Regions from separate parts of the Clostridium algidicarnis genome, predicted to be linked through region 1. Evidence: riboswitches for the same ligand, from Rfam matches in the RefSeq annotation. Region 1 holds a riboswitch; each other region holds the start of a gene.

Evidence for each region. A riboswitch is a leader RNA that binds a small molecule or an ion and turns the genes downstream of it on or off. The one in region 1 is predicted to bind cobalamin.
Region 2: linked by a shared signal. The riboswitch ahead of BV55_RS0104605 (YitT family protein) and the one ahead of BV55_RS0109260 (NEAT domain-containing protein) in region 1 are both predicted to bind cobalamin.
Region 3: linked by a shared signal. The riboswitch ahead of BV55_RS0106245 (DUF2292 domain-containing protein) and the one ahead of BV55_RS0109260 (NEAT domain-containing protein) in region 1 are both predicted to bind cobalamin.
Region 4: linked by a shared signal. The riboswitch ahead of BV55_RS0111590 (energy-coupling factor ABC transporter permease) and the one ahead of BV55_RS0109260 (NEAT domain-containing protein) in region 1 are both predicted to bind cobalamin.

What each region holds. Positions count from the first base shown of each region.
Region 1 covers NZ_JNLN01000001.1:1,946,311-1,949,673, reverse strand. The annotation lists gene srtB (class B sortase) at 19-777, opposite strand; gene BV55_RS0109260 (NEAT domain-containing protein) at 863-1,534, opposite strand; cobalamin riboswitch at 1,742-1,925, opposite strand; gene BV55_RS0109255 (ABC-F family ATP-binding cassette domain-containing protein) at 2,585-3,363, shown strand, end outside.
Region 2 covers NZ_JNLN01000001.1:925,208-928,570, forward strand. The annotation lists gene BV55_RS0104600 (YitT family protein) at 1-272, opposite strand, end outside; gene BV55_RS0104605 (YitT family protein) at 294-1,184, opposite strand; cobalamin riboswitch at 1,492-1,673, opposite strand; gene BV55_RS0104610 (undecaprenyl diphosphate synthase family protein) at 1,758-2,399, opposite strand; gene BV55_RS0104615 (DEAD/DEAH box helicase) at 2,832-3,363, shown strand, end outside.
Region 3 covers NZ_JNLN01000001.1:1,248,575-1,251,937, forward strand. The annotation lists gene BV55_RS0106240 (folate family ECF transporter S component) at 1-398, opposite strand, end outside; cobalamin riboswitch at 1,111-1,294, shown strand; gene BV55_RS0106245 (DUF2292 domain-containing protein) at 1,537-1,683, shown strand; gene BV55_RS14860 (DUF4430 domain-containing protein) at 1,790-3,363, shown strand, end outside.
Region 4 covers NZ_JNLN01000001.1:2,435,077-2,438,439, reverse strand. The annotation lists gene ymfI (elongation factor P 5-aminopentanone reductase) at 1-97, opposite strand, end outside; gene BV55_RS0111600 (CbiQ family ECF transporter T component) at 309-1,004, opposite strand; gene BV55_RS0111595 (energy-coupling factor ABC transporter substrate-binding protein) at 989-1,261, opposite strand; gene BV55_RS0111590 (energy-coupling factor ABC transporter permease) at 1,263-1,985, opposite strand; cobalamin riboswitch at 2,097-2,277, opposite strand; gene cobJ (precorrin-3B C(17)-methyltransferase) at 2,305-3,033, opposite strand; gene BV55_RS0111580 (GHMP family kinase ATP-binding protein) at 3,036-3,363, opposite strand, start outside.

The sequences.
Region 1 (3,363 bases):
TATCATTATAGCTATAACCTAAATCCTTTTAGCATGAATTACTAGCCTACCATCGCTAACTTCATAGGTACAGGTAGAAAGAGTTAAAATATTATCCTTTGAAGACACGGTAACACCCATCTTAAACATAGATTTATCATTAATACTATTTAAAAACTCCTCATAGTCTTCTTCGCTATTAAAATGGGTTCTAATATAATTAAAATTCGTATCCGTAATATATACTGAAAAAATTTGCCACTTTATATCTTTATAAAGATTATTAAATTCAATAATTTCATTATCATACAAGAACTTACTATCTTTATATTTTACAAGATCTGCAAACATTGAACCATCATTCATGTTGTGCCCATAAAGTATTATATTAATATCATCACTTGCACCTTTATTCCTAAAATCCATAAATATACTTCCATATTTACTTTTTTCCTGGTATGGATCATGATCTAAATAAAATTCATTGTCTTTCCCTTTAAATACAGGATAATCTATTGTTGTATTATGTATTTTAATCCATCCTATAGTTTCTTCATTCAATTCTAAAAGAGGGCTATATTTTTCAGAAATGACATCTTCCTCTTTGGTTTGTAAATCATTTAATGTTCTTTCACATACAACTGCATCTTTATTATTTAGATTTTCTGTACCTATGACCTTTACTTTATCAAATTTTATAGTGTTTTTATTACTCTCTAACTTACAATTAATTAATATATATGTGGCATATATAAAAACTATAGTCCAAATTATAACCAGCCTTTTTTTCATACTCATTCTTCCTCACCAATTAGGTACATTACATTTTTACTTTGTATTTTTATAAAAGAGAGGCTATTAAAACCTCCCTTTTTTCAACTTATTATTTACCCATAACTTTTCTATTTTTAATTTTGCATGATCCATACATAGATATTGACATAATTGAAGCTATAAATATAACTATTGATAAATTTAAAAAACTATTATCTCCAGTTTTAGGATTTGAAACATTGCCATTGTTTTTTGTTGTTATAGTATCATTTTTATTATTACTTCCATTTACATTTGCTCCTTTTGCTTCACTGGACTTTGCTTGAGTTGTAATAGCTTTTATAGTGTTTTTATCAAAGCTTATTTTAAAATTAGTTTTTCTTCCCATTGCTGCAACATTACTTTCTACTTGTACTGGCTCATCTATACTATCAACAAGAAATTTGTAAGTTACAGTCTTGGTATCACCGTTTTGTGAGATTTTACTAGCACTATCAAATGTTCCTGCTGAATTTTTAACAGTTAAGTCGCTCATCGTATCTTTCATCTCTAAAATCACATACATTTTACTATTATTAACCTCTAATTTGACAGGATTTATTATTGCATTACTAGCCTGTGAAGATAATTCTCCTGTGCTAGAATTTAAAGCTTGTACATTAATTGTATACTCCCCATCACTAAGAGTCTCTGCCGCAAAAGCTTTTACCCCTGTAACCAACATAAGAGTCATAATGGATGTTAAAATACTTAATGCTAATCTTTTTGAATGTGTTTTCATAATATACTCCCCAATCTATTTTTATTTTAAAAAATAAAAATTTCACACCAAACCTACTATGACTGAAATCTTAAAACATATACATAAATTCCTTTATCTTTGAACTTTTCCAAAACAAAAATCCTTCTGCATTAAGCCAGAAGGATTTTATCGTTTAAACCACGCAATGAATACGTTTTCAAACACCATCTATCATTCGTAGAGCTTATCGGTGTATAAAAATAGGCAGATTTTCTGGCTTAAGTATCATCGTATATGCAAAGTATAAAATCATAATTTATTCTTGCAAAACTCCTCTATTCACAGTGGCGGGACCGCGAAGGATTTAACCCTTCTTCCCTTTTAATCAATAAATACTTATATTTATTGAACCTATTCCATAATATTTTATTTTTACAAATTAACTATATCATGTATAATATTCTAATACAAGCACTTTTTATTTCATTTGTATTCTTACTCTAAAATTGGAATAACAAAAATCCACGATATTTCTATCGTGGATTTGTTGTCTAAAACTCTAATTTTAATACAATTTATCAATGCTTGATTAACGCTAAAAGGTTTGAATATTGCTAAATTGTGCACCTAGCGATCTTACTAATTTCATTTGTTATTTAAGTGCGATTAATATATTTTTTGTGGTTTTATTATGGAAATCAACTAAAAAAGCACTCCATTAAACTTTATTTTAATGAAATGCTTTTACCTGGTAATTTTCTGGACCTCGAGGTGTTAGATTGGGACGAAGTTACCCTCTTGCTATTTGGGATTGCTAATATTTCTGCTTAAGCGCAGTTTTCCATTTTATTCTACCCTGGATTCCTTGTGGGGACATGCTTTGATGAACTCACTTGTTAACCGCGACAGTTTTTGTTGCTTATATGAAGTGATTGAACTCAGTAGCAAAAAGTGTTATGCTATCAATGTTAAACTTAGTAAAATGTCTTTACTATATAAAAATAAAGTATGAAATTTCAATTGATATAATAATATATTAAAGAGCTTATTTTTGTAGGCTCTTTTTTAATGATAAAGAGAGGTACTAATATGATAAAAGTTGATAACTTATCCTACTCATTTCCGAAAAAGGATCTATATAATAATATTTCATTTACATTAGAAGATGGACAGCATTGTGCTTTCATAGGAACAAATGGCAGTGGAAAAAGTACACTAATAGATATCCTTATTGATCCAGAAAAATATATGTTTGATGGTTCCTTAGAGAAATCCCCTAATTGTAGAATTGGGTATGTAAGTCAATTCTCAGAACAGGGCGAAACAAAAGAAATTACAGTTTTCGAATATATCGGAGAAGAATTTATTAAACTACAAAATGAAATGACATCTATTTGCAGTGAGATGGAAACATCCACCAATGTTGATACTTTACTAGAAAAGTATCAACAAACTTTAGACGCATTTGACGCAATTAATGGTGATGATTTTGAAAAAGTTATTAATAAGAAACTAAATCTTACAAACTTAATGAAGTATAAAGATATAATGATATCTTCCCTTAGTGGTGGTGAAATTAAGCTTATTCAAGTAATTAAGGCAATGCTAAATAGTCCTGACTTAATGATTATGGATGAACCAGATGTGTTTTTAGACTTTGAAAACCTTAATTCTCTTAAAAATCTAATTAATTCACATAAAGGAACAATGTTAATTATTACTCACAACAGATATCTACTTAATCATTGTTTCAACAAAATTATCCACCTTGAAAACATGGAAATACAAGAGTTTGATGGAAGCTATATTGATTATAACTTCTCATTACTTCAAACTAAAATTGAGTTACAAGAACTAGCCGCTGTTGA
Region 2 (3,363 bases), 1.0 Mb from region 1:
CATATCATGCCTGAAAGTTCTAAACTTGTATATATAGTTTTTGCTCCAAAGGCCTTTCCTATGATTAAGAAGCCTACGGTAAATAAGATTAAATTCATCATCATCATCAAAGCACCAACAGGGAACTTAGGTAAATAATAATTAATTATTAAACCAAGTCCATTAACTCCTCCAGTAGCTAAATTATTAGGCATAAGAAAAAAGTACATACCTGATGCCACCATTAAATTACCTATACTTATAAAAATTAATTCCTTTCCCTTCTCTCTCATAATACCCCCCCTATAATTTTATTATATAACCGATCGTAAAAATCCATTTCCGTGAACATCTGCCGCTTCCGAAACTGAAATAAGAGCTGACTCATCTATTTCTTCTACTAATTTTTGAACCATATTTAATTCATTTTCACTAACTACACAGTATATTATCTTCCTTTTGACACCAGTATATGCCCCCTCACCGTAAAGGAAGGTAGTGCCTCTTCCTATCTTTTTAATTATGCAATCTGATACTTCTTCTTCCTTAGACGTAACTATTAATAATATCTTTTTCTTATTAAAGCTATTTAAAACCTTATCTATAACCACTGATTTTATATACATCAATAATAAAGTATAAAGTGTTAATGTAAGATTTGTAACGAAGATTCCCATCATTGCAATTACACCATTTAGAGCAAAGTATAAAGTGGACATTTTCATTCCATTTCTTTTTCGAAGGATTATAGCTACTATGTCAGTCCCTCCTTGAGAGGCACCTTGTTTAAATATCATTCCCATTCCTATTCCACTCACAACGGCTCCTGCTAAAGTTGATATAAAAATATCCTCTATTTTAAGTACACTTACCATATCCTTTGTTAAAACTAAAAATATAGACATTGATACCATTCCAATAAAACTTAAAACTACAAACTCTCTATTTACTAACTTATACCCTATAATAAATACCGGTATATTAATAATAAAAACCCAATACCCTGAAGGTATATTTGATACATATTGTAAGATAAGAGATATCCCTGCAGCTCCTCCACTTAAAAGTCTATGAGGTATTATAAATGCATTGATTGCAATAGAATAAAGGAAACTTCCTATTAAAATATTAATTACCTTAACGTACCATTCCTTTTCCTTTTCTTTTTCTTTTCTGATTTCTCTGTGACTTTTGATTTTACTCATTTAGATATTCTCCCCACATATTTTTTTTACTAAGCTATAGTATCAACAATTTCCATGATGCTAACATCTCCTAAAAGATATAAACTAATCTCTATACTTTCTTACCACTAATGCTTAAATTGAAAAAGTTATTAGTTACATTAATGATGATAGATACTAAATGACTCATAAAAATTAAATAAATAAAACCTCCGTAAAACGGAGGCATAAAGTATCTAATCTTATGAATCAATAAGCTCAATAATTACACAACAAAAAAATCAGTATTATTAATACTTATTATTCATGGCTTTGCTTCCCTCCGAAGTCCCATACATTGTCTAAGGCAGGTCTCCTGACTCACGGGTCATCCTTCACCATCCTTCCCAGAGAAAGAGATAATCTCCAGTGGATTTGGTTTTGTCGCCGTATACAGTAGCGGGGGCTGTAGTGGATCTTCACCACTTTCCCTATTAAACCTAAAAAGGTACCTAAAACAATTATTATTTTATTATGCTACGCTTTAATTATATCAGTTATTTATGCTCTATTCAACAGGTTACAATCAGTGAAGTCTTTATATTTAATATCCTATTATCCCCCAAGAGTTATATCTTGAGCATCATACCAATTTATTGCATCATAAAAATGTTTTTCTTTAAAATTTGGCCAATAATCTTCTATTATATAAAAATCAGAATAAATAGACTGCACTGGAAGAAATCCACTTAATCTTCTTCGTCCTCCCCACCTTATAATTAAATCCATTTTTGAAACATCGTAAGATTGAATTTGATTTGTAATGTTATTGCTTACACTTTTAGACCTCTTTAGATGCTCAAGATCCCACTTCCAACTATAATTAACAAGAAAATTAACCTTCATTCCTCCCTTCCCAAAGACCCTCCTTGTAGTATAAGGAAGCAATTCTTTTGGAAACATTGGAGATTTAGTATTTCCTACTACAAGAAGTTCAGCATCCTCCTTTAAAAGTATGTTTACAGAATTAATACAAGCCTCTGTAAATGCCTTTATTTGTTCCCTTGGTCTTTTAGTATTATCTACTGTAAATCCATAATAGGTTATCTCTTTAATTCCTAGTTTTTCACATAACTTAAAAAGTAATAATCCAGGATCAATACCTGATTTATATCCGCTTTCTTTAGATAAGCCTTTATCTATAGCCCATCTTCTATTGCCATCTGGAATTATTCCTATGTGATTTGGTATTCTCATTGCTTTCACCTCAAATGTTCCATATATTACACAAGTATAAATTAATAGTTACTTTTTATAATAAATACTCTGCCTTTTATATTATTAACATCCATAGAAAATTTAACCACATAAGTTGTGTATTATTTAATATATTTTAGGGAAATCCATTAGTTTGTGTTATTATATTAAAGTCGTAAAATATTATCACCCTTATAAAAATACAAATATAAATATCTTTTACTATAATTAAATATTATGATTTTTAAAACTGTGAATTTTATTGATATTTATCAACAATAATATATACTAAAATACGTAATTAAAAATGGTGGTTTCTTAAATGTTGTATTATCATAATAATGATTGTTTAGTTTAAAATAAAATTACACAATGTCATTTAATAGATTTAGCTCATTTAAAACTTAGAATATCCACCTTTAAGGAGAAAAAATGTTATTTGAAAACTTAAATATTATAACCCCAATAAAAAAGGCTTTAAAACTTGAAGGATATGAAAAGCCAACACCTATACAAGAGCAGTCTATTCCCCCTATACTTAATGGAAGAGACTTTCTAGGTTGTGCACAAACTGGTACTGGTAAAACAGCTGCCTTTGCTATACCTATACTTCAGCTTATGATTAATAAAGAAAACCCTAAGTCAAAATCCAACCATATTAAGGCACTTATACTTGCTCCTACTAGAGAACTTGCTATTCAAATTGGTGAAAGCTTTGAATCTTACGGGAAATATATAGACCTTAAAACCTTAGTTATCTTTGGTGGCGTATCTCAAAATCCACAAACTAATGCATTAAAATCTGGAGTGGATATTTTGGTTGCAACACCTGGAAGATTAATTGACCTGGTTAATCAAAAGTTTATTGATCTACATCGTGTAGAGTTCTTTGTCCTTGATGAGGCAGATTGCATGCTTGATATGGGTATGATACATGATGTAAAAAAAATCATAACAAGATTAC
Region 3 (3,363 bases), 700 kb from region 1:
AATGCTTTATCAAATAATATAGCAAGCCAAAGGGTATTTAAGAATATATGCACAATTAACGTTATAAGTACAGATGAAACTATAAATCTTGTTATAGTTTTAGGCTTTTTATAAAGCACTAACCCATAAATTAGTCCTACTATAAATGCACTTAAAGTAAATCCTGGAAAGAAGGGTCCTTTAGGAACTAAGATGGCACCAATAAGATCCTCTACTCCTGCCATAACTCCCCCATATACGGGACCAAAGAGCATAGCACTTAAAGCTATGGGTAAAAACGCAAAACTTATCTTTATTGTAGGTAAAAGTTGTATAGATAAGAATCTAGATAGTATAAAGGTTATTGCAATAAATAATGCCATAGTAACAATTTTTTTTGATGTAGTCATTTTTGCCATTTTAATCACTGCTACTTAAAATATGGACAAATATATCCATATCAAGGTTTTTACTTTTAAGATTACATTTGCATCTTAAAAGTCATAAACTCCCGACTAGCCATCGGTACACATAACATTGGTTTTATTATTAAATTTTGTACCTTGTAGACTTAGTTAAATATATTTTGTCTAGTAGCGTACTCCTTTTTATTTATTTTAATTTAAGCTTTCATATTTTCTTAAAAGGCTTAGGTGAATAAGATCTATTCACTGGTTATATAATATTTTAAATAGGTTGTCTAGAAGAATATTATTTTATTACAAATATACAACTATTTAAATTAAATAGAAAGTAATAGTTTATTGCTTCCTATACCATTATATCAAATACACCGACAATTTACAGAAAATTCGCAAATAAAACTTATAAAAATATTAAACTTTAAATGATAATTAGATAAATTTTCCCCCATTTAATTCAGAGTATTTTAAAGGTGTTTGTAAAATTTAGTGTTTGGCATTACAAAGCTCAATGATATTGTGTTTAAATAAACTATGGAAAGATTTGAACAGTAAGTTTGTATGATATTAGAATCTTATTGCAAAAGGGTAATCACCATAAGTGATGGGAAACTAATTAAATCTAATGATGCAAATAATGAAGGAATTGATGAATTTATATCTTAGTATAATATAATAAATCAATTGACAAAATGAAGGAAGATATATAATGAATATTATGTTTTATGGTTGCATATGCAATAATAGGGAATAAGGTTAGAATCCTTAGCAGCCCCCGCTACTGTAATAGCTACGAAACTCTACTAAAGTCATTAAGATTAATTCTTGAGAAGACAAAGAGGATTAGGATGGAAGCTATAAGTCAGGAGACCTGCCATAAAATGAAAGTGTAAGATTTCGGCGGGAAATTAATGCCATAACTATGCAGCGACTACTCTGTATATGTTGAGTATGCCATGTGTTATTAAGTGCTTAAAGCCCTAGAAATGGGGCTTTTTTTATTTGTAATTTTAGATAACTATAAAGTGATTTTTAGGTTATGAATATGAGTTCCTTTTGGAAAGGTATTAGGATAGAATAAAGTTTACATGAAAAGACAAGCTTCACAAAGTAGTATATAGGGGGGATAAGAACAATGGATGAAAAGCATTACAAATTAAATGAAAAGGAGGAAAAATTATTAAAAATAATCAAAGAAGTAGAATTTGGTGAGATGAAGGTTATTGTTCAAGATGGATTACCTATTAGAGTTGAAGAACTAAAAAAGTCAATTAAGTTATAAACGAAAATATTGTACTGACCAGAAAACTGGAGGTGCCAGGGGTAAATTAATAGTTAAAAGTAACTATTAATCAAATTAAACCAACAGAAAGTAAGGGGGTATAATTGTGAAAAAGAAAAATTTAACGCTGAAGAAAATGCTTAGTGTACTACTAGTTGCATTTATGTTTTTTGGGATTTCAGCTAGTGCAATTTCTAACACATTTAAGAAGGCTAGTGATTCAAAGCCAAAGGGTTATGTAACAGTATCTATGGAAAAATTCACATTGGGTCTTGGTTATATAGTAGAACCGGTAAAGGTACCTATATATGAAAATACTAGGGTATCTGAGGTAATCACTAATTTATTAGGTGAAGGGAATTATCGTATTACGGGAGAGATAGATAAAGGGTTCTATCTAGCCTCTGTAAAGGACAAGGACAAAAGAAAGGTAAATATCCCTCAATATATATTAGATGAATGTGGAGATGTTGATGAGGATAGAACGGAAGATGACTGGCTAGGTGAGTTTGATTATACTAGTATGTCTGGGTGGATGTATTCTGTAAATAATAAGTTCCCTAACTTTGGGGCTGCTGAATATTATCCAAAAGACGGAGACGTTATTAGATGGCAGTTTACTGTTTATGGTTATGGGTCAGATATTGGTGGTGGATTTGAAGGGGACGCAACTTCTGGTTCCTTTGAAGGATCATATAAACCTATTGCTAATAAAGGTGAGCTTACTGCAAAATTAGCAGAAATCAATAGCTCAAAAGAGAAAGCTGCTATTCTTTCAAAAGCAGGTGTACAAGCAGCCTATGACAAAGCTTACAGGGTAGCTCAGGTGGTGGATTCATCACAAGAGAGCGTAGATCAGGCATTTACTACTCTTGACAATGCAGTTAATGGAACTAAACCTGGTAATCCAGAGGATCCAGAAAAATCAACTAATCCAGAAGAACCAAGTAAACCGGAAGAACCAGCTAAATCAATAGATTTAATTAAGTCAAATCCGAGCATAGAAACAGCTATAGATGAAACAGCAGCTTTAATGTATAAAAACACACCAAATCCTGTTCTTGGAACCCTTGGTGGAGAGTGGACAATGCTTTCATTAGCAAGGGCAGGATACACTGTTCCAGAAGAATATTATGAAAAATATTATATTAATGTTGCAAATGAATTAAAGGAAAAGGGAGGAGTTCTTCATAAAGTTAAGTATACTGAATACTCAAGAGTTATATTAGGACTTACAGCCATAGGGAAAGATGTAACAAATGTTGCAGGATATAACTTACTTGAAAAATTAGCGGATTTTAATTCTGTAAAGAAACAAGGAATAAATGGACCTATATTTGCATTAATTGCACTTGATACTAATAATTATGAAATACCTATAATGAAAGATGTAAAGGTTCAAACTACAAGAGATATCCTTATAGATTATATATTAGATTTGGAAATAACAGATAAAAATGGTGTAGTTGGTGGTTGGGCACTAACAGGTAAGACTCCAGATCCAGACATAACTGGAATGGCGCTACAATCTTTAGCTAAATATAAAAATGATGAAAAAGTTAAACCTTATATTGATAGGGCAGTTAAGGTTTTAGCTAATCTTCAAAATGACAAGGGTGGCTACTCAAGTTGGGGATCAGTAAATAGTGAGAGTATAGCACAGGTTATAGTAGCTTTAAC
Region 4 (3,363 bases), 490 kb from region 1:
CTAAGGCCCCTTCTGTAGCAAGTTTTTTAGCTATAGCTCTTCCTATACCTTTTGAAGATCCTGTTACTACTGCTATTTTGCCCTTAAGTATATTCATTAATTCACCTTTTCTCTCAGAATAATAACTTTTAATATCAATCTTAATTTAAGATTAATACTAAAAGTCTTCATTATATTTAATACATTTACACTATATTCTGTTTAGTATAGCAGAAAAAAATATTTTTACATAGTTATAATTATACAAAACCCTTTTTTAAAAACTAAAAGGCTTAAAAAATATATTATATCTTTTAAGCCTTTTAATATTAAATAATCATAATTACACTTACAAAAAGTAAATACATACCTATAAATAACATATGCTTAACATTAATCTTATTGTAATTTGCGGTATAATTTAAAGTTCCATTATAACATCTGCTATTTATAGCATCCTTTATATTATTCCACCTTCTAAGTGTGTTTACAAAAAGTAATCCAGCTATTTTAGCGCTATTTTTAATTTTAAGATTAAAGGTATCAAATCCATTTCTACTTTTAACTGAACTAGTCATTATAATAAGTTCCTCTTCTAAAAGTAATATAAATCTTTCCATACTTTTTGCTATATCACAAAAGTCCTGTAAGTATTTAGATTTATGAAGCAGATTCAAAATATCATCCATAGGGGTGGTAAGTGATAAATAACCTACACAAAGCCCACCAGAAAAAGACTTAGCTATTATTAAAAAGGTAGCTTTAGCCCCATAATCAAAGAAAAAGGTTATGGACGAAATTAAAGCAAATGCTGCTGTACCTAATGAAAATTTCATTACTATATTAAAATAATGCTTATTTTTAAAATGCATAAATCCAAAAAATATTATGTTTATTATTATTGGTAAATAGCTTTTGCTAAATCCTAAAATTATAATAGCACCTAATGATATAAATATCTTTTCTAAAGGATTTACTATTGATTTATCATTGACTTTAGAAAGAAGTATTACTTCTTTGAGCATACAGTTTTTCTACCAATATAGTAACCTATGAATCCAGCACCTGCAGCTGCTTGTAATGCAAATAAGAAGCTTTCTATTTCCCCTGATGGTGGCTCCCATATATGGCTAAACCATGGTTCATAAGAAGCATCTATTTCCATTATAGCCTCTTCAGCCATAGAATCAGCCCCTTCAAATTCACCATTTCTTCCAATTACAAGTGCTCCTACTATTATGATGAAGCATAAAACTATCATAGTTATCATTTTCTTTTTCATATTATTTCACCCCGCCTAATGATATTAATTCTTCTTTAGAATGCTTTTCAATGAATTCAAATATACCAACAGTTAAAATTCCTTCTATTACAGCAAGTGGAATTTGTGTTATAGCAAATATTCCTATAAACTTTATAAAAGAGGCTAAAACTCCGCCATCTGTGGCTGGGAATGCTAGTCCTAGTTGTAATGAGGTAACTATATATGTGACTAAATCTCCTAAGGCTGCTGCTAAAAACACAGCTAATCTTTTATTCTTATTTTTTAGTGCTCTATAAATAACATAAGATATTATAGGTCCTACAATACCCATAGAAAATACGTTAGCACCTAAAGTTGTAATACCACCATGTGCTAAAAATATTGCTTGGAACAGTAATACTATACTTCCAACAACACTCATAACATAAGGTCCAAATAAGATAGCTCCAAGTCCTGTACCTGTAGGATGAGAACTACTACCACTAACTGACGGTAGCTTCATTGCTGACAGTACAAATGCATAGGCTGCAACTAAGGCTAATAACATCTTTAAATCTTTGTTATCTTTTGTTTTACTTTTTATATCCCTGAGCCCTAGTATGAAAAATGGTGCACTTAATGCAAAGTAAACCACACACCATAAAGGACTTAAAAATCCTTCTACAATATGCATTGCATTTGCCATATAGGTACCTCCCAAAAACATTAGTAACGATAAGATAAAAACACTCTTTTTCTTCATTTCTTTTCCTCCTATTAAATTTATATTTATACAAAAAATGACGCCCTAAGGGCGTCATTAGTATACAAAATCATTAATTACTTTGATTTTTCTAATACCTTCCCTCCGAAAGTTTGTTTATTTGTTTAGGCAGGTCTCCTGGCTTATGAATCATCCTCCCCTTACCCTTCCCTCATTTAAAGAAGTGGCATGTAAGGTTTGTACTCAAATACAGTAGCGGGGGCTGCTGTGGCTTTTACCACATTCCCTTTTCACCTTTACTAAAAAAGGCACCTAAACTTTTATTAAATTTTTAATTATATCCTATAAACTATTCTACCTATCTACTCAGATATCCTCTAGGTGTAAGAAACTTATCTCCCTTTATATAACTTTCACTATTTCCTATAATTACAATAGTAAACATATCTACATTAGTATCTTCGAAAGTATCTAAGGTAAATATCTCCTTTTCTTCACCATCTCTAAGAGCATTTTTCACAATAGCTACAGGTGTACTTCCTTTTCTAAAAGTCTTTATTATATCTATACATTCTCTTAGATAATTTGGTCTCCCCTTACTTTTAGGATTATATAATGAAATTACAAAGTCTGCATTTGCAGCAAGTTCTACTCTTTTTTTAATTAGTGAATATGGTGTCATAAGATCACTTAAACTAATATTGCAATTATCATGCATTAAAGGTGCGCCTACCATAGATGCAGCAGCTGAAGCCGCTGTTATACCTGGTACAACCTCTACACTATCCATATCTTCTTCTTTACATAACTCTAGTATAAGTCCAGCCATACCATATATTCCGGCATCTCCAGTACTAACTATAGACACAGTCTTACTTTCTGCCATACTTAAAGCTTGCTTACATCTTTCCTCTTCGCCCTTCATTCCTGTTGCATAAACTTCTTTACCTTCAATTAAGGACTTAATCATATCTATGTATTTTACATAACCTACAATAACTTCACTTTCCTCTAAGGATTTTCGTGCCTTTATTGACATATGTTCAATTCCCCCTGGGCCCATTCCAATTACATATAACTTTTTCATACTTATCCCTTCTTTCTATATCTATCAATAGAATCTAACGTCTTTATTCCATAACATCTATAATCTTTAATCTTTATATTTAAGTCTAAACCTTTTTTAAGACCTTCTTCATCTTCATATATTATGCCTAAAATATCTCCACTATGACCCCCTATTATCCCAAGTCCTTTAGTGTCTTCACATATTTTAATAACATCATTTAAAATGGAGTAATGAAGTCTTCCTTCATTTAAAACAATACTATCTGTACTTACTTTTGCTAACTTTCTAATACTTTTCTTATTAAAGGCTTCCATTAGGTCTTTTTCTAAATAATCTAATTTAGCTAAA